DNA from 2 places in the Streptomyces sp. NPDC045899 genome. Region 1 is predicted to be linked to the other one. Evidence: predicted binding sites of a transcription regulator. Region 1 holds the regulator's gene; the other holds the start of a gene.
What was found. The regulator HrcA, encoded in region 1, represses chaperone genes, less so after heat shock. The targets are predictions, from matches to a motif close to TTNGCACTCNGNNNNNCNGAGTGCNAA.

Region 1 (11,902 bases):
GGTCCTACGCCGAGGTGGTCGCCACCGACGAGGTGCGGCAGCTGATCGACGGCTATGTGCAGCGGCTCAACGAGGGGCTCCAGCGCTGGCAGACGATCAAGAAGTTCCGGCTGCTGCCGCGCGATCTGGACGTGGAGCACGGTGAGTTGACGCCCAGTCTGAAGCTCAAGCGACCGGTGGTCGAGCGTGAGTACAAGGACCTGATCGAGGACATGTACGCCGGTACCCGGGAGGTCTGACGGGAAGTTCACCGTGCCCGGTTGTGCCGGGCACGGGAATTTTTCCCTCATCGCGGCTCACTTGCGTAACTCAGTGCATATGAGGGCGGTCCGTCTGTCACGCTGTCCCTGCCGGTGCCGTTCGCACCGGATGCGGATACGGCACTATGACGGAGCTTCTCAGGAGCCGCACAGTGGGGACGTCATCTTTCGCCATGTCTGGCGGGCCGGTCGACACCGGCGGGGTGGCTGTACCGGCCGGGGGCGTGGGCCCCGTCCGGACCAGCGCGTCGGCCCGCGCCAGCCTGCCCGGAACCCCGCTCGCGGCCTCCGCCGCGCGGCGGTTCGTCCGGGCCGCCCTCGCGGACTGGGCCGCGCTGGAGGTGCCCGCCGCCGACCGGATCACCGAACGGGTCGCGGACGAGGCCGTCCTGCTGGTGAGCGAGCTGGTCACCAACGCCGTGGTGCACGCCGGTACGGCCGTCGAGCTCAGCTGTGCGCTGGACGTCCCCGGCCACGAGGGCGAACCGCCCTCGCTGGTCGTGGAGGTGACCGACCACCACCCCACCCGGGTGCTGCGCGGTGAGCCCCCGGACGGGGAGGAGCCGGAGTACGCCGGCGGCCTCGGGCTGCGGCTGGTGGCCGGGGCCGCCGAGGCCTGGGGCACCACCTACCGGCGCACCAGCAAGACCGTGTGGTTCCAGCTCGCCGTCAGCGCGGACGTGGAGGACGGCCCGGTGGCCGCGGGGTACGACGGCCCCGGCCGGGACACCGCCCGGCTCGCCGAGCGCGCCCTGCCGCGCGAGGCGCGCCCCGTCGAGCTGATCGCCCCCGCGCCCCGGCGGGCCCCCGCCCGCCGCCACGACCCCGAGTGGGCCCGGCACGGTGCGCTCTCCTTCCTCGCCGAGGCGTCCGACATGCTCGCCGGACAGTTCGACGAGGAGCTGGTGACCTCGCTCGCCGTCCAGCTGCTGGTGCCGCGGCTCGCCGACTGGTGCGCGGTGTGGCTGGACGCCGTGAGCGGTCCGTCGCGGCTGGTGCGGGTCTGGCACGCCAGCGAGAGCCGCCTGGAGGAGCTGCGGCGGGTCCTGGAGAAGGAACCGCCCCATCTGCCCGCCGCCGCGCGCGGCGACGCCGTGGAGTGGCCGTGGCCCGCCGACCCCGCCGCGTACGGGCCCGGCGGCGCCGCCCTGGCCTGCCGGCTGATCGCGGGCGGCCGGGCGATGGGCACGCTGCTGATGGGGCGCGCCGGGCTGGTGCGGATGCCCGGCGAGGTCGTCGGGCTGATCGAGGACTTCGCCCGCCGGGTCGCCCTGGCGCTGGCCTCCGCCCGCCGCTACACCCGGCAGGCCGACATCAGCCGGGTCCTCCAGCGCGGACTGCTGCCTTCCGGTATCCCGCGCATCCCCGGCGTCGAGTCGGCGGTCGTCTACGAGCCCACCGGCGAGATCTCCGCCGGGGGCGACTTCTACGACGTCTTCCCGGCCCGTGACGGCCGCTGGGGCTTCGTCCTGGGCGACGTCTGCGGCAACGGCCCCGAGGCGGCCGTGGTGACCGGCCTGGTGCGTCCCTGGCTCCGGCTGCTGGCCCGCGAGGGGTACGGCGTCGGGGAGGTCCTCGACCGGCTCAACCAGCTGCTCGGCGAGGAGGCGGTGGAAGCGGCGGTCGAAGGTGCTGCCGAGGCGGTGGTCGCGGGCGTGGAGGCGGCCGGGGTCGGTGTCGGCGTCGCGGAGCTGGTGGACGCCGGACTCGTCGGCTCGGGGCTGCCGCCGGGCGGCGGTATGGCCCGCTTCCTGTCGCTGTTGTACGGGGAGCTGGAGCCGCTGGGCGGCGGGGACGGCACCGGGGGCGGGCTGCGCTGCACCCTCGCCAGCGCGGGCCATCCGCTGCCGCTGGTGCTGCGGCCGGACGGCTCGGTGCGCACCGTCGCCGAGCCGCAGATACTGCTGGGCGTCGTGGACGATGCCGCGTACGAGAGTGAAACGTTTGACCTCTCGCCCGGTGAGACGCTCCTGTGCGTCACGGACGGGGTGACCGAGCACCGATCGGGCAGCCGCCAGTTCGACGACGAGGAGGGGCTCGCGGCGGTGCTCGCCTCCTGCGCGGGGCTGAGCGCCCGCGCGGTCGCGGAGCGGCTGCGGGAGGCGGTGCACGCCTTCGCGGCGGAGCCGCCCGACGACGACCTGGCGATGCTCGTCCTGAAGGCCCTCTGACCGCGCCACCAGCCCGCTCACCGCCGCCGCGGGCGGGGGCGGCGGGTGGACCGGGGGCGATGGCCGACAATAGGTTGCATGCCTTCCGTACTGCCCGATGGTGAGCCCATGCCCGAGGACGGAGCGCTGCCCCCCGCCGCGCTCGCCGGGGCCGTGCGGCGCCCGCTGGGCTTCTATCTGCACGTGCCCTACTGCGCCACGCGCTGCGGGTACTGCGACTTCAACACCTACACCGCCAGTGAGCTGCGCGGTTCCGGCGGGGTGCTGGCCTCGCGGGACAACTACGCCGAGCAGGTCACCGAGGAGGTGCGGCTCGCACGCAAGGTGCTGGGCGACGACCCGCGCCCGGTCGAGACCGTGTTCGTGGGCGGCGGGACCCCGACCCTGCTGGCCGCGGCCGACCTGGGCCGGATGCTCGCGGCCGTCCGCGAGGAGTTCGGACTGGCGGACGGTGCCGAGATCACCACCGAGGCCAATCCGGAGTCGGTGGATCCGCGCTATCTGGCGGAGCTGCGCGAGGCCGGGTTCAACCGGGTCTCCTTCGGGATGCAGAGCGCCCGCCGGCACGTGCTGAAGGTGCTGGACCGCACCCACACCCCCGGCCGCCCCGAGCAGTGTGTCGCCGAGGCGCGGGCCGCGGGCTTCGACCATGTGAACCTCGACCTGATCTACGGCACCCCGGGCGAGAGCGACGACGACTGGCGGGCCTCCCTGGAAGCCGCCCTCGGCGCCGGGCCGGACCATGTCTCGGCCTACGCGCTGATCGTCGAGGAGGGCACCCAGCTGGCCCGCCGGATCCGGCGCGGCGAGGTGCCGATGACCGACGACGATGTGCACGCCGACCGCTATCTGATCGCCGAGGAACTGCTCTCGGCCGCCGGTTTCGACTGGTACGAGGTGTCCAACTGGGCGACCACGCCCGAGGGCCGCTGCCGCCACAACGAGCTGTACTGGCGCGGCGCCGACTGGTGGGGCGCGGGGCCCGGCGCCCACAGCCATGTGGGCGGTGTCCGCTGGTGGAACGTGAAGCACCCCGGCGCGTACGCCCAGGCCCTCGGCGAGGGCCGGTCGCCCGGCGCGGGCCGCGAGCTGCTGGCCGACGAGGAGCGCCGCGTCGAACGCGTCCTGCTGGAGCTGCGGCTCTCCGAAGGCTGCCCCCTCGACCTGCTCCGCCCCGCGGGCGCGGCGGCCGCGGAGCGGGCCCTGGCGGACGGCCTGCTGGACCCCGAGCCGTACCGGCAGGGCCGGGCCGTGCTCACGCTGCGGGGGCGGCTGCTGGCCGACGCGGTGGTGCGCGATCTGGTGGACTGATACGCGAAGGGTGACGGCGGTCGAGGGCGCGGTAGTGGCGTGAGCACGCTGAGTGCGAGGCGCTGGACTTCACGCTGGAAACCAGCGCGTTCCGGACACTCAGCTGACCCCCACCGTCACGAAGTCGATCAGCTCCTCCACCCGGCCCAGGAGCTCGGGGCGCAGGTCCTTGTAGGAGTGGACCGAGGAGAGGATGCGCTGCCAGGCGGCGCCGGTGTTCTCCGGCCAGCCCAGGGCGCGGCAGACGCCCGTCTTCCAGTCCTGGCCGCGCGGGACCCCGGGCCAGGCGGCGATGCCCACCGAGGACGGTTTCACCGCTTCCCAGATGTCGATGTAGGGGTGGCCGACGACCAGGACGTGGTCACCGGTGACCCCGGCGGCGATCCGGAACTCCTTGGAGCCCGGCACCAGATGGTCGACCAGGACGCCCAGCCTCGCGTCCGGACCGGGCGCGAACTCCCGGACGATGGCGGGGAGGTCGTCCACACCCTCCAGGTACTCGACGACCACGCCCTCGATGCGCAGGTCGTCGCCCCAGACCCGCTCCACCAGCTCCGCGTCATGGCGCCCCTCGACATAGATCCGCCCCGCGCGGGCCACCCTCGCCCGCGCCCCCGGTACCGCGAGGGACCCCGAGGCCGTGCGCCGGGGCGCGGAGGGGGCCGTCGCGCGCGGGCGCACGAGCGTGACCACCTTGCCCTCGAGCAGGAAGCCGCGCGGCTCCATGGGGAAGACGCGATGTTTGCCGAAGCGGTCCTCCAGAGTGACCGTCGGACCCTGCGCGGTCTTCTCGCAGCGGATCACCGCCCCGCAGAACCCGGTGCTGACCTCCTCCACGACGAGGTCCGGTTCGGCGGGGACCTCCGGGGCGGGCTGTGACCGCTTCCACGGCGGGGTCAGGTCCGGGTCGTCGTATCGGCTGCGCATCCGGCTGACGATAGCCGCGCGTCTAGCCGGACACGCCGAAGCGGGCCGCCAGTTCGTCACGCTGGGTGCGGACGAACTCCGCGTCCACCACCGATCCGTGGCCCGGTACGTACCGCGCCTCCTCGCCGCCGAGCTCCAGCAGCCGGTCCAGGGCGGCGGGCCACCGCGAGGGGATCGCGTCACTCCCCGCCTGCGGCGGACCGGACTCCTCGACCAGATCGCCGCAGAAGACCACCTCGGGCCGGCCGGGGACCAGGACCGCCAGGTCATGGGCGGAGTGCCCGGGGCCCACGTTCGCCAGCAGCACCCGCCGGTCGCCCAGGTCGAGGGTGAGCTCCCCGGAGACCAGGTGGTGGGGGAGGACCAGATGGTCCGCGGCCTCGGTGGCGGCTCCCCGGTCCACGCCCTGCCGGATGGCGCTCTCGCGCAGTTCCTCCCGCTCCGAGCGCAGCAGTTCGTCCAGGCCCGCCGCCCCGTACACCTCGCAGCCCGAGAAGGCGGCCGTGCCCAGGACGTGGTCGAAATGCGGATGGGTGAGCGCGATCCGGGTGGGGCGCATCCCGGCGAGCCGGGTGATCTGGGTGCGCAGCGCGGCCCCGTCACGGAGCGTGGCGCCGGTGTCCACCACGAGTACGTCCGTGCGCCCGACGACCACGCCGATGGTCTCGTCCCAGCCGGGCATGCGCAGTCGCGCCACCCCGGCGGCGATGGTCTCCCAGCCCGCCTCCTGCCACCGCGACTCTTCCCAACACGTCTCCATACCGAGACGCTAGCTCCTCGGGCGATAGCGTGGCGGGTCGTGCGGGCTCCGCCACACGTCGGCTCTTGCCCCGGCCACCGCACCCCGCCGTACACTGGCGGAGGGGTTCTGGCACTCGTGACCGTTGAGTGCCAGGGGGACCACCTGAAGAGACCGCTGGACTGGAGGTGCGCGGGTGCTCAGCGAACGCAGACTCGAGGTGCTGCGTGCCATTGTCCAGGACTACGTGGGCACCGAGGAGCCGGTCGGCTCCAAGGCACTCACCGAGCGCCACCGGCTGGGGGTCTCCCCGGCCACGGTCCGCAACGACATGGCCGCGCTGGAGGACGAGGGCTTCATCGCCCAGCCGCACACCAGCGCCGGACGAATCCCCACCGACAAGGGCTACCGCCTCTTCGTGGACAAGCTGGCCGGAGTGAAGCCGCTGTCCACACCCGAGCGCCGGGCCATCCAGAACTTCCTGGACGGCGCGGTGGACCTCGACGACGTGGTGGGCCGCACGGTCCGGCTGCTGGCGCAGCTGACCCGGCAGGTCGCGGTGGTGCAGTACCCGTCGCTGACCCGTTCGACGGTGCGCCACGTGGAGCTGCTGCCGCTGGCCGCGGCCCGGGTGATGCTGGTGCTGATCACCGACACCGGCCGGGTCGAGCAGCGCATGGTGGACTGCCCCTCGCCGGTGAGCGAGGAGTCCCTCGCGGATCTGCGGGCCCGGCTCAACAGCCGTGTCGTGGGGCGGCGGTTCGCGGATGTGCCGCAGTTGGTGCAGGATCTCCCGGAGTCCTTCGAACAGGAGGACCGGGGGACGGTCACGACCGTGCTGGCGACCCTCCTCGAGACGCTGGTGGAGGAGACCGAGGAGCGGCTGATGATCGGCGGCACCGCGAACCTCACGCGTTTCGGGCATGATTTCCCCCTGACGATCCGGCCCGTTCTGGAAGCGCTCGAGGAGCAGGTCGTCCTCCTCAAACTGCTGGGCGAGGCCAAGGACTCGGGTATGACCGTGCGCATCGGGCATGAGAATGCTCACGAGGGGCTGAATTCCACCTCGGTGGTCGCGGTCGGCTACGGTTCGGGCGACGAGGCCGTCGCCAAACTCGGCGTGGTCGGACCGACCCGCATGGACTACCCCGGAACGATGGGAGCGGTACGCGCAGTGGCACGTTACGTCGGACAGATCCTGGCGGAGTCGTAAGTGGCGACGGACTACTACGCAGTCCTGGGCGTGCGGCGTGATGCCTCGCAGGACGAGATCAAGAAGGCATTCCGCCGGCTCGCGCGTGAGCTGCACCCGGATGTGAACCCGGACCCGAAGACCCAGGAGCGGTTCAAGGAGATCAACGCCGCTTACGAGGTGCTCTCGGACCCGCAGAAGAAGCAGGTCTACGACCTCGGCGGGGACCCGATGTCGGGTGCGGGCGGAGGCGGCGCCGGTGGCTTCGGCGCGGGCTTCGGCAACTTCTCCGACATCATGGACGCGTTCTTCGGCACCGCCTCGCAGCGCGGACCGCGGTCCCGCACCCGGCGCGGCCAGGACGCCATGATCCGTCTCGACGTGGAGCTCAGCGAGGCCGCGTTCGGGACCACCAAGGACATCCAGGTCGACACCGCGGTGGTGTGCACCACGTGCAGCGGCGAGGGCGCCGCGCCGGGCACCTCGGCGCAGACCTGTGACATGTGCCGGGGCCGCGGTGAGGTCTCCCAGGTGACCCGCTCCTTCCTGGGCCAGGTCATGACCTCGCGGCCGTGTCCGCAGTGCCAGGGCTTCGGCACCGTGGTGCCGACCCCGTGCCCGGAGTGCGCCGGTGACGGACGGATCCGTTCGCGCCGCACGCTGACGGTGAAGATCCCGGCCGGTGTGGACAACGGCACCCGGATCCAGCTGGCGGGCGAGGGCGAGGTCGGGCCGGGAGGCGGCCCGGCGGGCGATCTGTACGTGGAGATCCACGAGGTCCCGCACCCGGTCTTCCAGCGCCGCGGCGACGATCTGCACTGCACGGTGACCATCCCCATGACGGCGGCGTCGCTCGGCACCAAGGTGCCGCTGGAGACGCTGGACGGCCTGGAGGAGGTCGACATCCGGCCCGGCACCCAGTCCGGCCAGTCGATCCCGCTGCACCAGCGCGGTGTCACCCATCTGCGGGGCGGCGGCCGGGGCGATCTGATCGTCCATGTCGAGGTGACCACCCCGACCAAGCTGGACGCGGAGCAGGAGGAGCTGCTGCGCCGCCTGTCCAAGCTGCGCGGCGAGGAGCGCCCCACCGGCGAGTTCAAGCCGGGGCAGCAGGGGTTGTTCTCGCGTTTGAAGGATGCGTTCAACGGGCGCTAGGTGTCCCCGGCCGCAGGCCCGGACGCTCCGGCCGCGACCGCCGTCGCGGCCGGAGTCCGGTTGCCGTTCGGTGTGGAGCGCATGACACGATGTGGCCATGCCCTCCGCACTGACCGATCTCTTTCGGTATCCGATCGTGCAGGCGCCGATGGCGGGCGGGGCTTCCTGCCCTCCGCTGGCCGCCGCCGTCTCCGAGGCCGGTGGCCTCGGTTCCCTCGCCGCCGGGTACAAGACCCCGGAGGCGATGTACGAAGAGATCAAACAGCTGCGCGGGCTGACCGGCCGCCCCTTCCTGGTCAACCTCTTCATGCCGCAGCCGCCCACCGCGGACCCGGCCGCCGTCGAGGTCTACCGCGAGCAGCTCGCGGGTGAGTCCACCTGGTACGAGACACCGCTCGGCGACCCCGACGCGGGGGCCGACGACGCGTACGAGGCGAAGCTGGCGATCCTGCTCGAGGACCCGGTGCCGGTGGTCTCGTTCACCTTCGGCTGCCCCACCCGTGAGGTGCTGGGCGCGCTGGCCGCGGCCGGTACCCGCACCGTCGTGACGGTGACCTCGCCGGTCGAGGCGCAGACCGCCCAGTGGGCGGGCGCCGACGCGCTCTGTGTGCAGGGCGTGGAGGCGGGCGGCCACCAGGGCGGTTTCCGCAACGACCCGGCCGAGGACGGCATGGGTGGCGGACTCGGACTGCTGTCGCTGATCGCGCTGGTCCGCGAGACCGTGCGGATCCCGGTCATCGCCGCGGGCGGGCTGATGCGCGGTGCGCAGATCGCGGCGGCGCTGGCCGCGGGGGCGAGCGCGGCCCAGCTGGGCACCGCGTTCCTGGTCACCCCCGAATCGGGGGCCAACGCCCTGCACAAGCGCGCCATGACGGACCCGATGTTCGGCCGGACCGAGCTGACCCGGGCCTTCTCCGGGCGTCCGGCCCGGGGCCTGGTCAACCGTTTCATCCGCGACCACGGCCCGTACGCCCCGGCGGCCTACCCCCAGCTGCACCACCTCACCTCCGGGCTGCGCAAGGCCGCGGCCAAGCAGGGCGATCCGCAGGGCATGGCGCTGTGGGCCGGACAGGGCCACCGGCTGGCGCGTGAGCTGCCCGCGGGGAAGCTGGTGGAGACCCTTGCCGCCGAACTGGACGCGGCGCGCGCCGGATTGACCGCCGGGACGTTCCACGGCGAGGCCCGGTGACAGCCCCGGTGTTCGTGGCCGACTCCCTCCAGGGAGCGGCCGCGGGGACCCGCGTCGCGCTGCAGGGGCCCGAGGGGCGGCACGCCGTCTCCGTACGGCGGCTGCGCGTCGGCGAGTCCGTGGTGCTCACCGACGGCCTCGGTACGGGCGTCTCCGGCACCGTGGCGGCCGTCGAGGGCAAGGACCGGCTGCTGGTGGAGGTGGCCGGGGTGCGTCACGACGAGCCGCCCAGCCCGCGGATCACCGTGGTGCAGGCCCTCCCCAAGGGCGACCGCGGTGAACTGGCCGTGGAGACCATGACCGAGACCGGGGTGGACGCCGTCGTGCCGTGGACCGCGGCCCGCTGTGTCACCCAGTGGAAGGGCGAGCGCGGGCTGAAGGCGCTCGGCAAGTGGCGGGCGACCGCCCGTGAGGCGGGCAAGCAGTCCCGCCGGCTGACCTTCCCCGAGGTCGCGGACGCGATGACGACCAAGCAGGTTGCCCGACTTCTGGCCGACGCCGATTTCGCGGCCGTGCTCCATGAAGAAGGCAGCGCCCCGCTGGCCACGGCCGAACTGCCCGCCGGCGGTGAGATCGTGCTCGTGGTCGGTCCCGAAGGGGGAGTCTCGCCCGAGGAGTTGACGGCCTTCGCGGCGGCGGGCGCGGCACCGTACCGGCTGGGTCCGAGCGTTCTGCGCACGTCGACGGCCGGAACGGCGGCCGCGGCGCTGCTGTTGGGGCGTACCGGCCGCTGGGGCTGAGCCCCCGGCAGGGCCCGTGCCCCCGGAGCCTGCCCCGGCCGGGCCACGGTGGCCGACGATGGTCTTCCGGTTCGCCGCGCTCGGTGGGAACCTGTCCCCTATGGGGGCATTGAGCCATGTAAGGCATCGGTACGGTCGTCCGCTCCTGGCCGTCGCGGTATCGGCCGCGGCCGCCGTCGCGGTGACCGGGTGCGACCCCGAGGACAACGGGGTCAGTTCGATCGTCGTCGCGGTCACCACCGACAAGGTCGCCTCCCGCGCCCTGGACAAGGGCGGGGTCGAGGTCCGCTGGCTGACCTGCAACGCGGATCTGAAGAGCGGCCGCACGGCCGGTGCTTCGGCCTCGGACGACGCCAACCGCGAACGGGACGAGGGCACCGAGACCGACGCCTCGGTCGACTGCCGCGGTGAGACCGTGAGCGACAAGAAGATCGAGGTGAGCGGCCGGGTCACCTTCGTGCGCAAGAACCATTGCGTCCGGGGGCACTTGACGGCTTCCGTGGACGGACACCGGGCCTTCGAGGCCCGGGTGATCGGGGAGTGCGAGGGCGGGGACGACGACCGGGGCTCGGGCCGGGATGACGGCCGGGGCGACGACCGTGAGACCAGCCGCCCCGAACCGCACCGCAGCTACCCCCTGGACCACCGGACGACCGAGGGCACCCAGGGCAAGTAGCGGCGGCCCGGGGGCGGGCGGAATCGGGCGGGGCGGCCGGGGCGAGGGGATTCGCGCGCACCGTCGGCGGGGCGTCCCGGTACCATCCGGTCCGTATCAGCCGACGATCCACGAGGAGCCACCGGTGGCGGGAGAACCGCAGGCCGACTGCCTGTTCTGCAAGATTGTCTCGGGGGAGGTGCCGGCCACCGTGGTCCGCGAGACCGACACCACGGTCGCCTTCCGCGACATCAACCCCCAGGCGCCGACCCACGTCCTGGTGATCCCCAAGGTGCACTACCCGGACGCCGCCTCCCTCGCCACGGCCGAACCGCAGATCACCGCCGATGTGCTGCGCGAGGCGGGCGCGGTGGCGGCCGAGGAGAAGATCGACGGCACCGGCTTCCGCGTGGTGTTCAACACCGGCTCCGGCGCCGGGCAGACCGTATTCCACGCACACGCCCACGTACTGGGCGGCCGCGGCCTCAACTGGCCCCCCGGATAGTCCGGTGTCCGCACGCGAACTGGTCGTCCTCGGCACCGCCAGCCAGGTCCCCACCCGGCACCGCAACCACAACGGCTATCTCCTGCGGTGGGACGGCGACGGACTGCTCTTCGATCCCGGCGAGGGCACCCAGCGCCAGATGCTGCGGGCCCGTGTCGCCGCGCATGACATCGACCGGATCTGCGTCACCCACTTCCACGGGGACCACGCGCTGGGGCTCTCCGGAGTGATCCAGCGGATCAACCTGGACAAGGTGCCGCATCCGGTGACCGCGCACTACCCGGCGAGCGGACAGCGCTTCTTCGAGCGGCTGCGCTACGCCACCGCGTACCGCGAGACGGTGCCGCTGACCGAGCAACCGGTCGAGGGCGAGGGCGGGGTGATCGCCCGGACCCCCGCCTACACGCTGGAGACCGCCCGGCTCTCGCATCCGGTCGAGTCCTACGGCTACCGGCTGGTCGAGCCCGACGGCCGCCGCATACTGCCCGAGCGGCTCGCGGAGCTCGGCGTCCGCGGCGCGGACATCGGCCGCCTCCAGCGGAACGGCGGGCTGGAGCGGGACGGGCGCACGATCAGCCTGGAGGAGGTCAGCGAGGCCCGCCGCGGCCAGCGCTTCGCCTTCGTCATGGACACCCGGCTGTGCGACGGCGCGTACGCCCTGGCGCAGGGGTGCGACCTGCTGGTCATCGAGTCCACCTTCCTGGACGAGGACGAGTCGCTGGCCGTCGAGTACGGCCATCTCACCGCCGGACAGGCGGCCCGGCTGGCGGCCGGGGCGGGCGTCCGCCATCTCGTCCTGACCCACTTCTCCCAGCGCTACGGGGACCCCTCCGACTTCGAACGCCAGGCCCGCGCCGCGGGTTTCGAGGGGGAGCTGACGGTGGCGCAGGACCTGATGACCGTGGCCGTGCCCAAACGCCGCTGAGGCGGCGCTTGGGGGTGCGGTGGTTCCGGGTGGCCCCGCGCCCCGGCCCGTGGGCCCTCCGGCGGCGGGAGGGAGTGCGGCCGGGGCGTGCTGCGGGCCGTGCGCCCTCGCTGCCAGGTGCCCGCCGGGCGGT
Region 2 (11,902 bases), on a different contig from region 1:
CGGCGGGGCCGGTGGCCGCGATGACGGCACGGGCGCCGTGGGAGCGGCCACCGGGCGCCTCAGGGGGTCAGAGCCAGCTTGTCGTCGGTCTGCTTGTCCACGGCGTTCTTGCTGAACGCCCAGGGCAGCAGCTCACCCTTGGCCCACTTGTCGGTCTGGTCCGTGTAATGGGCGTGATAGGCGTGGCCGGAGGCACCGGTGAGGTTGATCCAGCGTGACTTGTCGAGGTCGCCCAGGTTGACGACCATCCGCATGGACGGGACCCAGGTGACGCCGTAGCCGCCCGCCGCATTCCAGCCGGTGGCGTTGACCGCGGCCTCGCCGCCGCCCAGGTTCCACGGGCCGCGGTTGAGCATCCACTGCACGATGCCGGGGCCCTCGGTGCCCAGCGTCTGGTTCTTCAGCGTCAGCTGGTGCAGCCTGCCCCAGCTCCAGCTGTTGATGTCCTTGCCCAGCTTGGCGGTGAGCTCCGAGCGCGCGTCCTTCATGGCGTTCTTCAGCAGCTCGTCGCGGGTGTCCGAACCGGGGTTGAGACGGGAGTCCGGCGACTTCCACCAGTGGTTGCGCGGCTCCTTGAGGAGCTTGCGCACCACCTCGTACCAGCGGTCACCGCCGTCGGGCTGAGCCATGTCCGGGTCGCGCTCACCGCACTCGCGCACCAGCCGGGTGTTGCCGTCCAGATCCTCCAGCGGACCGGAGTCGCCGGCCGGGCGCACCCGCAGGCACTGGCCCTCGACCCGCAGCTCCTTGGGGAGCTTGTTGCCGAAGGCGAGCATCAGGGTGTTGCGCCAGACGGCGTTGAAGTACGCGGCGGCCGCCGAATCGGAGTCCTGGGTGTAGTCCCAGCTCTCCAGCAGCTTCTGGGCCTCGCGGACGTAGTCGTCCTTGATGTCGATCTTCAGCAGGTAGGGCGTCAGCAGCTTGGCGATCTCACTGCTGTCGTCCATCTGCATGGACTGCATGTCCTCGGTGGAGACCTTGCCGCCGTCCTTGATCTTGGACTCGATCAGATCGGTGATGCGCTGGCTGCGCGCGCCGTAACCCCAGTCGTCCGTCAGCAGGTAGGGGTACTTCTCCTTGTCGACCACGGCCTGGTTGGCGGTGACGATGTAGCCGCGCTTGGGATTGAGCTCCCAGGGCAGCGCCGACTGCGGGATGTACTTGTCCCACTTGTAGCGCGAGTCCCAGCCGGGCGCCGGGTAGCGGCCGTCGCCCTTGGCGCGTATCGGGATCCTGCCGGGCGCCTGGTAGCCGATGTTGCCCTTGGTGTCGGCGTAGATCAGGTTCTGCGAGGGGACCGCGAAGTCCCGGGCTGCCTTGCGGAACTCGGTGAAGTTCCGGGCGGTGTTGAGCCCGAAGACGGAGTCCATGGTGTTGGAGGGGGACAGCGCGGTCCACTTCAGGGCCACCGCGTAGCCGTCACCGCGGTCGGGGGCCACGTCGTCCGCGCCCCTGCCCACCGGGGCGCTCTTGCCGACACCGGCCAGCTCGTCATCGCGGTCGGAGACGATCGGTCCGTTGTTGCTGGTGCGGACGGTGATGGTCCGGCTCTTGCCGCCCGCGACCTTGATGGTCTCCTCGCGGGTGGTGAAGGGCATCTGCTTGCCGTCGTAGAGGTAGCTGTCCGCCGTGACCTTCTCCAGGTAGAGGTCGCTGACGTCGGCGCCCAGATTGGTCATGCCCCAGCTGATGTCCTGGTTGTGACCTATGACCACGCCCGGCATACCGGAGAAGGTGAAGCCCGCGGTGTCGTACGGGCAGGCCTTGCTGAGCTGCTTGCAGTGCAGGCCCATCTGGTACCAGACGGAGGGCAGCTGCGGGGCGAGGTGCGGATCGTTGGCCAGCAGCGGTTTGCCGGTGGTCGTGTACCTGCCGTCGATGACCCAGGAGTTGGAGCCGATGCCGGTGCCGTTCGGGCCGAGCAGCGCGGGGATCTTGTCCAGGGTCCTGGAGAGCGAGGAGAGCCCGGTCTGGAGGCCCCGGGCGGCGCTCCCGGCGCCGGGGGCCGTACCGGTACCGCCCGCGCCGCTGGTGCCGCCCGTGCTCGACGCCTTGGGGTCGAACCGGTCGGTCGCCGGGTCCAGCGCGCCACCCTGGACGATCGGCTTGTTCCGGCCGTACGGGTACGACGGGTAGAGGTCCTCGATCTGATCCGGGTCCAGCCTGCTGGAGGCCAGCGCGCGGTCCACCTCGTCCTGCATGTTGCCGCGCAGGTCCCAGGCCATCGCCTTGAGCCAGGCGACCGAGTCGACCGGGGTCCACTTCTCCGGCTGGTAGCCCTCGTTCTCGAAGTCCAGGGCCGCGTACTCGACGGACAGATCCTCGCCCGAGTGGTCCTTGAGGTAGGCGTTGACCCCGTCGGAGTAGGCCCGCAGGTACTTCTTGGTGGCGGGCGACAGCTTGGTCTCGTACTCCTGCTTGGCCACCCGGTGCCAGCCCAGGGTGCGCAGGAACGCGTCGGTCTCCACCTGGCCGGATCCGAACATCTCCGACAGCCGCCCGGACGTCATATGACGGCGGACGTCCATCTCCCAGAAGCGGTCCTGGGCCTGGACGAACCCCTGGGCGCGGAACAGGTCCTCGGGGGTGCCGGCGTAGATCTGGGGTATCCCGTAGCCGTCACGTTTGACCTCGACGGGTCCCGAGAGCCCCTTCAGCTGAAGCGATCCCGTGGTCTCCGGGAAGGAGGCGCGCACGGTACTGATGCTCCAGTACGTGCCGTAGCCGACGCCTCCGACGAGCAGCAGCACGACTGCGATCACGATCAGGCGGAGGCGTCGGCTCTTCTTCTTTTTGGGAGAAGAGCCGGTTTTGTTGGCGGGCATCGCTGTCCTTCGAGGGGCAGGGTGGTCCTGGAGTGCTGGAGCAACCATAGGCGCAGCGCTGACTCCACCCCTACGCGGAGTCATGACTGACGCCGAGCACCGGCCATCGGACCGGGCAGTACACCCCGGCCCACCACCCGTACCGGAGGCGCGCGTCAAGAACCCGTAAAATGTTAGGTAAGGCAATGAAGTTCCGGTCGGCCGGGCGTCGCTCACACGATCCCCGCCGCTCCCGCGAGAAAGGTTCGGCCCCTGACTGTCCACCACCTCAATGAACTGCTGCTGGTCTGCTCGCTCGTCCTGCTCATCGCGGTGGCGGCCGTCAGGATCTCCTCCCGCAGCGGTCTGCCCTCCCTGCTGATCTACCTCGGGATCGGCGTCGCCATCGGCCAGGACGGCATCGGGATCAAATTCGACGACGCCGAGCTGACACAGGTGCTCGGCTACGCCGCCCTGGTCGTGATCCTCGCCGAGGGCGGTCTCGGCACCAAGTGGCGGGAGATCAAACCCGCCCTGCCGATGGCGGCGGCCCTGTCCACCGTCGGTGTCGCGGTGAGCGTGGGGGTCACCGCGGCGGCGGGGCACTACGTGGTGGGTCTGGACTGGCGGCAGGCGCTGATCATCGGCGCGGTGGTGTCGTCCACGGACGCGGCGGCGGTCTTCTCGGTCCTGCGCAGGGTGCCGCTGCCCAAGAAGCTCACGGGCGCCCTGGAGGCCGAATCCGGATTCAACGACGCCCCGGTGGTGATCCTGGTCGTCGCCTTCTCCGCGCACGGCCCCATCGACCCCTGGTACGTGATGCTGGGCGAGATCACCCTGGAGCTCGCGATCGGCGCGGTGATCGGACTCGCCATCGGCTGGCTCGGCGCGTACGGCCTGCGGCATGTGGCACTGCCCGCCTCCGGCCTCTACCCGATCGCGGTGGTCGCCATCGCGGTCGCCGCCTACGCGGGCGGCGCGCTGGCCCACGGCTCCGGCTTCCTGGCGGTCTACCTCGCCTCGCTCGTCCTGGGGAACGCGCGACTGCCCCACTGGCCCGCGACGCGCGGCTTCGCCGAGGGGCTGGGCTGGCTCGCCCAGATCGGCATGTTCGTCCTGCTCGGCCTGCTGGTGACACCGCACGAGCTGGCCGATGACATCTGGCCCGCGGTGGCCGTGGGTCTGGTGCTGACGGTGGTCGCCCGGCCGGTCTCGGTCCTGGTCAGCACGGCGCCGTTCCGGGTGCCGTGGCGGGAGAAGGCACTGCTGTCCTGGGCCGGGCTGCGCGGCGCGGTGCCCATCGTGCTGGCGACCATCCCCATGGTCAACGAGGTCCCGGACAGCCGCAGGATCTTCAACATCGTCTTCGTGCTGGTGATCGTCTACACCCTGATCCAGGGGCCGACGCTGCCCTGGCTGGCCACCCGGCTGCGGCTGGGCGGCCCGGAGGAGGCGGCGGACCTGGGGATCGAGTCGGCGCCGCTGGAGCGGCTGCGCGGCCATCTGCTGTCGTTCTCCATCCCCCAGGACTCCAAGATGCACGGGGTCGAGATCGGCGAGCTGCGGCTGCCGCCCGGCGCCGCGGTCACCCTGATCGTCCGGGACAAGGCCAGCTTCGTACCGCTGCCCTCGACGGTGCTGCGGCGCGGCGACGAGCTCCTGGTGGTGGCCACGGACCCGGTGCGCGACGCGGCGGAGAAGCGGCTGCGGGCGGTGGGCCGCGGCGGCAAGCTGGCGGGCTGGCTGGGCACGGGGGGCGGCTGAACACGGGGTCCGGCGGCGGGCACCGGGGGATGCGGCGGCACGTGGGATCGATCACCGTACGGCCCGATCCAGTGGACTGACGCGCCGGAATACTGCACTATGGAGCGTCGTTAGCACTCATTGAGTGAGAGTGCCAGGAGGAAGTACGTGCCGACCTACCAGTACCAGTGCACCGCGTGCGGCGAGGGCCTCGAGGCGGTGCAGAAGTTCACCGACGACGCGCTCACCGAGTGCCCCAGCTGCCAGGGACGCCTGAAGAAGGTGTTCTCCGCGGTCGGCATCGTCTTCAAGGGCTCCGGCTTCTACCGGAACGACAGCCGCTCCTCCTCCGGCAGTTCGAGCAGCGGCTCCTCGAAGCCCGCGGCGCAGAGCGACAGCGGAAGCTCGTCCTCCACGTCGTCCTCGTCCTCGGACTCCTCGTCTTCGTCGTCCGGCAGCTCCGGGTCGGGCTCCGCGGCCTCGTCGGCGTCCTCCTCGTCGTCGTCCGGCTCGTCGAGCTCCTCGTCGAGCAGCACCACCTCGGCCGCCTGATCTTCCTCGCGACACCCCGCCGTCCCCCATGGGGGACGGCGGGGTGTCGTGCGTCTTCCCGGGGACCTGGGGGTGTCGTACCGGCCGACGGCGCTGGCTAGGGTGATCACATGGTCGAGACCAGCAACAGTCAAGCGGACATAGGGGTCATCGGGGGGTCCGGGTTCTACTCGTTCCTGGACGACGTGACCGAGATCACTGTCGAGACCCCCTATGGGGCGCCGAGCGACGCGCTCTTCATCGGCGACGTGGCGGGACGGCGGGTCGCCTTCCTCCCCCGCCACGGCCGCAAGCACCATCTGCCGCCGCACCGGATCAACTACCGCGCCAATCTGTGGGCCCTGCGCTCCCTCGGCGTACGGCAGGTGTTCGGGCCGTGCGCGGTGGGCGGACTGCGGCCGGAGTACGGACCGGGGACGCTGCTGGTGCCGGACCAGCTCGTGGACCGCACCAAGGGGCGGGTGCAGACCTACTTCGACGGGGTGCCGCTGCCGGACGGCCGGATCCCGAACGTGGTGCACACGACCTTCGCGGACCCGTACTGCCCGGTGGGGCGGAAGGCGGCCGTCGAGGCAGCGCGCGCCCGCGCGTGGGAGCCGGTGGACGGCGGGACGATGTGCGTGGTCGAGGGGCCGCGCTTCTCCACCCGGGCGGAATCGCGCTGGCATGCGGCGATGGGCTGGTCGGTGGTGGGGATGACCGGCCATCCGGAAGCCGTGCTCGCCCGTGAACTGGGGCTCTGCTACACGTCGTTGTCGCTGGTGACCGACTTGGACGCGGGTGTGGAGACGGGCGACGGGGTCACCCACACCGAGGTGATGAAGGTGTTCGGCGAGAACGTCGGACGGCTGCGCGAAGTGCTCTTCGAAGCGGTGGGAAGGCTGCCGGAGAACTCCGGGCGGGACTGTCTGTGCACCCACGCCCATGACGGCTGGGACCTGGGGTTCGAGCTGCCGTAGCGCGGGGCGCTCGGGCGGTGGGGACCGGCCGTCGTTCGCACGGGTGACCGGGTTGTGCACAGCCCGCCGGCCCGTCCACAGGGCCCAGCGGAGCCGGGCGGGGACGGGCATCGTGAGGGGACCGGAAGCTCCGGACGCTCCGGGCCTTCACCTACGCCACGACAGGCGGTGCCGTGCCATGTCCCATCCGTCCCCCGCACTCGCGTTACCCCGCTCCGCTCCCCCGTTGAGCGCCGTTCCCCGCTTCACTCCGGTCCGGATCGGGCGGGACGGCGGCCACCGGCTGCGGCGGGCGGTGCGGCGGCGCAGACGCCCGATGGCGGCCGGTCTGGCGCTGACCGCCGCGGCGCTCGCGGCGGCGGCACCGCCCGGTCAGGGACATGGGGGCGGGGCGCCCGCGCCGGTGCCCGCCTCGGAAGAGAGCGGGCGGCGTGGTGGCCCACGGCCCGCCATGGTGGCGGCTCCGGTCCGGATCGCCGACGCCGCGGCGGTGGAGCTGCTGCACCCGGGGGACCGGGTGGACGTGCTGGCCATGCCGCTGCCCACCACCGCTTCGGCAGGGCGGGGGCGCGGCGCCGCGGCACGGGTGGTGGCGCCGGGGGTCCGGGTCGCCCGGGTGCCCGGAGCCGCTGAGGACCGGGCTCGCGGAGGTGAGCCGACGGACGAGGGCGAGGGCGGGCTCTACGACGCCGGCGCCCCGGCACCCGGCGGCGAGGACGGGGCCCTGGTGGTCCTCACCGTGCCGCGCGCGACCGCCGTGGCACTGACCGGTGCGGCGGCCACCTCACGGCTGGCGGTGACCCTGTGCCCCTCCTGATGATCGCTCCTGGACTCTCGTCCCTGGTCCGTACGGGTGTAGGTTGCGGAACCGTCCGCTCCAGCACCGATGCGGCGAAAGAGAGGCTGTGGCTTGAGCGAGGAGAAGGTCCCCGAGGAGAAGAAGCAGAGCGTCATGGACGGCTTCAAAGCCTTCCTGATGCGGGGCAACGTGATCGACCTGGCTGTCGCGGTCGTGATCGGAGCCGCCTTCACCGCCGTGGTGAACTCGATCGTGAAGGGCTTGATCAATCCCATAGTCGGGGCCTTCGGCACGAAGGACCTCGAGAAGTACCGCTCGTGTCTGAAGGCGCCCTGCGAGACGAACGCGGCCGGCGAGGTCGTCCACGGCATCCCCATCCTGTGGGGCACCGTGCTCTCCTCCGTGCTCACCTTCCTGATCACCGCGGCGGTGGTGTACTTCCTGATGGTGCTGCCGATGTCGCGCTACCTGGCGCGGAAGGCGGCCCGGGAGGCGCAGGCCCGGGAGGAGCAGGCCGCGGTGGAGGCCGCCGAGATCACCTTGCTCCGCGAGATCCGCGACGAGCTGGTGGCACAGCGCGGCGGCAGCGGCTCCAGCGCCTAGGCCCTGACCTGCCTAGCTGCGTATCACAGGTGGTGGGGCGGTTTCTCGTCGAGGAACCGCGCCAGATCCGCGGCGCTGTCGGCGCCGTCGCCGCCAGGAGTCCGCTCGCCCCACCCGCGGTCCGTGTCGTCCGGCGACGGCTGCGCCAGCGGATCGCCGAAGATCAGCGCGGCGGCCGGATCGCGCGGTCCGGAGGCAGGGGCGGTGCTCATGGTTCAAGAGTACGGCCGGGGCAGCGGTTCGGTGTACCGGCCCAGCTCCTCGTGCCACCACCGGTCCCGGCCGACCTTCCAGGACACCGGGCGGGACAGCCGGTGCACCACCAGCACCGAGCGCACCTCCGGGCAGCCGGGCAGCGCGCGGTCCACGATCTGCTTGAGCGGCTTGGGCTCGCCACAGCGCTGCTCACCGTCCGCGGTGATGACCACCCGAGCGCCCACCTCCCTGATCCGGTCGCGCAGTTCGTGCGGGCGCAGCCCCACCGGGAGGCTGACCCGGACCACATCGAGGCGGCCGCAGGCGAGCGTGGCGATCACCGACTCGGGCACCAGCGGCAGATGGACCGCCACCCGGTCACCGGCGCGGACCCCGAGCCGGGTGAGGGCGGCCGCGGCACGGGCCGCCTGGTCGAGCAGATCCGCGTGGGTGAGCTCCTCGGTGCAGTCGGGCTCACTGATCCAGCGGAGGGCCACCCGGGCGGCCTGCCGGGGGTCGGCAGCCGGTGTGGGGAGCACCTCCGTCCGAGAGGTAAGAGGCACGTCGGTCTTCTTTCGAGCGGTTACGGACGGGATAACGCCCAGACTGCTGGCGAGTCATCAACATCTGATGAACGTCCTGTATATGACGGGGCGTACACCCCCGTGCCGCCCTGCGGCGCCGCCCCCGGGCACAGCCCTCACGGCCGTCCGTGCGCCTCGCTCCCCGAGCCTGCCACGGACCCTGCCGTGGTGTCCCGTGCTACGCATACCTTCCATGAATACCGACGGGACAATCCCCGGATCCCCGCGTACCGGCCCGGCCGACGCGCTGACGGACGTCCACGGGCTGCGGGTCGGCCATGCCCAGCGCACCGGCGGCGGCTGGCTGACCGGCACCACGGTGGTGCTGACTCCCGAGGGGGGCGCGGTCGCCGCGGTCGATGTGCGCGGCGGCGGCCCCGGCACCCGGGAGACCGACGCCCTGGACCCGCGCAACCTCGTCCAGCGCGTCGACGCGGTGGTGTTGACCGGTGGCAGTGCCTTCGGTCTGGACAGTGCCTCGGGAGTGGCCGCGTGGCTGGAGGAACAGGGCCGCGGTTTCCGGGTCGGCCCCGATCCGTCACAGGTCGTTCCGGTGGTTCCGGCCGCCGCCCTCTTCGACCTCGGCCGGGGCGGGGACTGGAAGGCCCGGCCGGGGGCGGCGCTGGGCCGGGAGGCTGCCGAGGCCGCGGCGGGCTCGGAGCCGGGGGCTCCGGTCGTCCAGGGCTGCGTCGGGGCCGGGACGGGCGCGGTGGCCGGTGGCTTCAAGGCCGGTATCGGCTCGGCTTCCACGGTGTTGCCGTCCGGGACCACGGTGGCCGCGCTGGCGGCGGTCAACGCGGTGGGCTCGGTGGTCGATCCGCGCACGGGCGTGCTGTACGGGGCGATCCACGAGCCGGCGGGTGAGGGCGGGCACCAGCGGCCGGACGAGGCCCAGCACAGCGAGGCGCTGCGCAGGCTGGAGGCGGCGCGGACGGAGTCGGAGCGGCGTCAAGCGGCCTCGGTCCGGCCCCCGTTGAACACCACACTGGCCGTGGTCGCCACCGACACCGTGCTCACCCGTGCCCAGGCGCAGAAACTCGCGGGCACCGCGCACGACGGTCTGGCACGGGCCGTCCGGCCGGTCCATCTGCTGTCCGACGGCGACACCGTGTTCGCCCTGGCCACCGGTGACCGTCCGCTGTTGCCGGAGGGCAGCGAGGAGGGGGCGGATCCGGCGTTCGGGGTGCACCGGGAGAGCGGCGCGCTGAACGAGGTCCTGGCGGCCGGGGCGGACGTCCTGACACGGGCGGTGATCAAGGCGGTGCTGGCCGCGGAGGGGGTGGACGGACCGGGTGGGGTCTTCCCCGCGTACCGGGAGCTCTACGGAGCGGACGGAGCCGGGGGATGAGCGGGCGATGACGGGACGGGTGACCGGAGCATGAGGACATGAGGGCATGAGGGCATGAGGGGGAGGCGACGGGCATGGATACCGATCTGCTGATCGTCGGTGGCGGTCCGGCGGGCTGCGCGGCGGCGGTGATGGCGGCGAGTGTGGGGATGCGCTCGGTGGTGGTGGAGTCCGGTGAGGCCCTGTGCGGTGGGCTGTGGCGCGTTCCCGTGGTGCGCAATGTCCTCGGATTCACCACCGGCCCGGGGCTCGCGGCGGCGATCGAGGCCGATGTGTCGGGCTGTGAGCCGTGCCGGGTCGAGCTCGGACGGCGTGTCACACAGGTCGAAGCCTTCGACGACCATGTCGGGGTCACGCTCGGCCCCGCGGACGGGGCGGTGGCCGCGGCCCCGTCGGCACCCGCGTCGGCGTCGGCTTCCGCGTCGGCGTCTGCTCCGGTGCCCGCGAAGTCCCGTGCGGGCACGACCCGGTTGACGGCGTCCTACGTGGTCGTGGCCACGGGGGTCGGCCCCATGGGCCCGTCGGAGGCCGACTGGCTGAGCGGTGCCGCCGCCCACGGCCTCCCTCCGCTGTGGGTGGCGGATCCGGCGGACCTGGCCGGGCGCACCGTGCTGGTGCTGGGCGCGGACCGGCCGCTGGGCACCGTCGCACGGGCCCATCCGCAGCTCGATGTGCGCTTCCTGGTCGCCCACCCGCCCGAGGACACGTACAAGACCGAGGAGATCGGGCAGGACCCGCGGGTGGAGCTGGTGCCGGTGCGGAGGCTGGAGCTGGGGTCCGGTAGCGGACCGCTCACCGCCGAGGCCCACACCGTGGCGGGCGAGCGGCGCGTCCTCGGGGCGGACCGCGGCTATCTCAACCTGGGCAGCGCACCGGCCGTTCCGGGAGGGGACGTCGTCCGCGACGGGACCGGGTACTGCCCGCCCGCGCGGCAGCATCCCCGGGTGTTCACCGCCGGTGATCTGAGGTCGGCCCGCTTCCAGCGGATCGCCACCGCCATGGGATCGGGCGGCGAGGCCGCGCTCGGCGCCTACTACGCCTCGCGCGGCCTGCCGACGGATCCCGGCGGGGTGGCGCCGGACCGGTCAGGGGGCGGCTGATGCGGTCAGACCGCGACCGCCACCTTCGGCTCGTCCCCGGTGGCGCCCGTCGCGGCCGGGTCGGCGGACGGGGCGGTGTCCGCCTCCGGCCGCGCGGTCTTCCGCAGCCCCTTGAGGAAGACCACCAGCCCGGCCGAGACCGCCGTACCCGCCACGATGGCCAGCAGGTACAGGAACGGCTGGCCGATCAGCGGAACCACGAAGATGCCGCCGTGCGGGGCGCGCAGGGTGCAGTCGAAGGTCATCGACAGCGCACCGGTGACCGCACCGCCCGCCATGGCCGAGGGGATGACGCGCAGCGGGTCCGCCGCGGCGAACGGGATCGCCCCCTCGCTGATGAACGAGGCGCCCAGCACCCAGGCGGCCTTGCCGTTCTCCCGCTCCGCCTTGGTGAACAGCCGCCCGCGCACGGTGGTGGCCAGTGCCATCGCCAGCGGCGGAACCATGCCGGCCGCCATCACCGCTGCCATGATCTTGAGGCTGCCGGTGGAGGGCTCGGAGGCCGCGATACCACCGGTGGCGAAGGCGTAGGCGACCTTGTTGACCGGGCCACCCAGGTCGAAGCACATCATCAGGCCCAGGACCACGCCGAGGATGACCGCGTTGGCGCCGGAGAGGCCGTTCAGCCAGTCGGTCATGGACTTCTGCGCCGAGGCGATGGGCTTGCCGATGACCACGAACATCAGGAATCCGACGACCGCCGACGAGATCAGCGGGATCACGACCACGGGCATGATGCCGCGCAGTGCGCTGGGCACCGAGAACCGCTGGATGCCCATCACCACCGCACCCGCGATCAGTCCGGCGACGAGGCCGCCGAGGAATCCCGCCTTGATCGTGGTGGCGATGAAACCGCCGACGAAGCCGGGGACCAGACCGGGCCGGTCGGCCATGCCGTAGGCGATGTAGCCCGCCAGGACCGGCACCAGGAAGGTGAACGCCGCGCCGCCGGTCTGGAAGAGCAGCGCCGCCCAACTGGCGGACTCGGTCCAGACGAAGTGGTCGGCCACCGACTTGGCGTCGGTGATCTCGTAGCCGCCGATCGCGAAGGCGAGGGCGATCAGCAGACCTCCCGCGGCGACGAAGGGGACCATGTAACTCACGCCCGTCATCAGCCACTTGCGCAGCCGGGTGCCGAACCCGTCGACCGCGGCGGCGCCCGCGTCCATCGGGGCCGAGCCCTCCTCCGAGCCGTCGGCCGGTGCGCCCGCCTCA

Region 2: AC07FT_RS04290 (FmdB family zinc ribbon protein) is a predicted target of HrcA. The motif match lies at 4,679-4,705, and genes of this name have one in related genera.

What each region holds. Positions count from the first base shown of each region.
Region 1 is NZ_JBWKKP010000009.1:293,298-305,199, forward strand. It holds gene AC07FT_RS16535 (AMP-dependent synthetase/ligase) at 1-239, shown strand, start outside; gene AC07FT_RS16540 (SpoIIE family protein phosphatase) at 434-2,431, shown strand; gene hemW (radical SAM family heme chaperone HemW) at 2,510-3,742, shown strand; gene AC07FT_RS16550 (DUF3097 domain-containing protein) at 3,842-4,669, opposite strand; gene AC07FT_RS16555 (MBL fold metallo-hydrolase) at 4,692-5,429, opposite strand; gene hrcA (heat-inducible transcriptional repressor HrcA) at 5,605-6,621, shown strand; gene dnaJ (molecular chaperone DnaJ) at 6,622-7,755, shown strand; gene AC07FT_RS16570 (nitronate monooxygenase) at 7,853-8,944, shown strand; gene AC07FT_RS16575 (16S rRNA (uracil(1498)-N(3))-methyltransferase) at 8,941-9,684, shown strand; gene AC07FT_RS16580 (hypothetical protein) at 9,785-10,360, shown strand; gene AC07FT_RS16585 (histidine triad nucleotide-binding protein) at 10,485-10,844, shown strand; gene AC07FT_RS16590 (ribonuclease Z) at 10,849-11,769, shown strand.
Region 2 is NZ_JBWKKP010000002.1:378,284-390,185, forward strand. It holds gene AC07FT_RS04280 (penicillin acylase family protein) at 60-2,825, opposite strand; gene AC07FT_RS04285 (potassium/proton antiporter) at 3,045-4,568, shown strand; gene AC07FT_RS04290 (FmdB family zinc ribbon protein) at 4,716-5,099, shown strand; gene AC07FT_RS04295 (S-methyl-5'-thioadenosine phosphorylase) at 5,210-6,058, shown strand; gene AC07FT_RS04300 (RcpC/CpaB family pilus assembly protein) at 6,285-6,875, shown strand; gene mscL (large conductance mechanosensitive channel protein MscL) at 7,011-7,460, shown strand; gene AC07FT_RS04310 (hypothetical protein) at 7,484-7,672, opposite strand; gene AC07FT_RS04315 (AMP-binding protein) at 7,676-8,218, opposite strand; gene AC07FT_RS04320 (P1 family peptidase) at 8,433-9,587, shown strand; gene AC07FT_RS04325 (FAD-binding protein) at 9,662-10,687, shown strand; gene AC07FT_RS04330 (PTS fructose transporter subunit IIABC) at 10,693-11,902, opposite strand, start outside.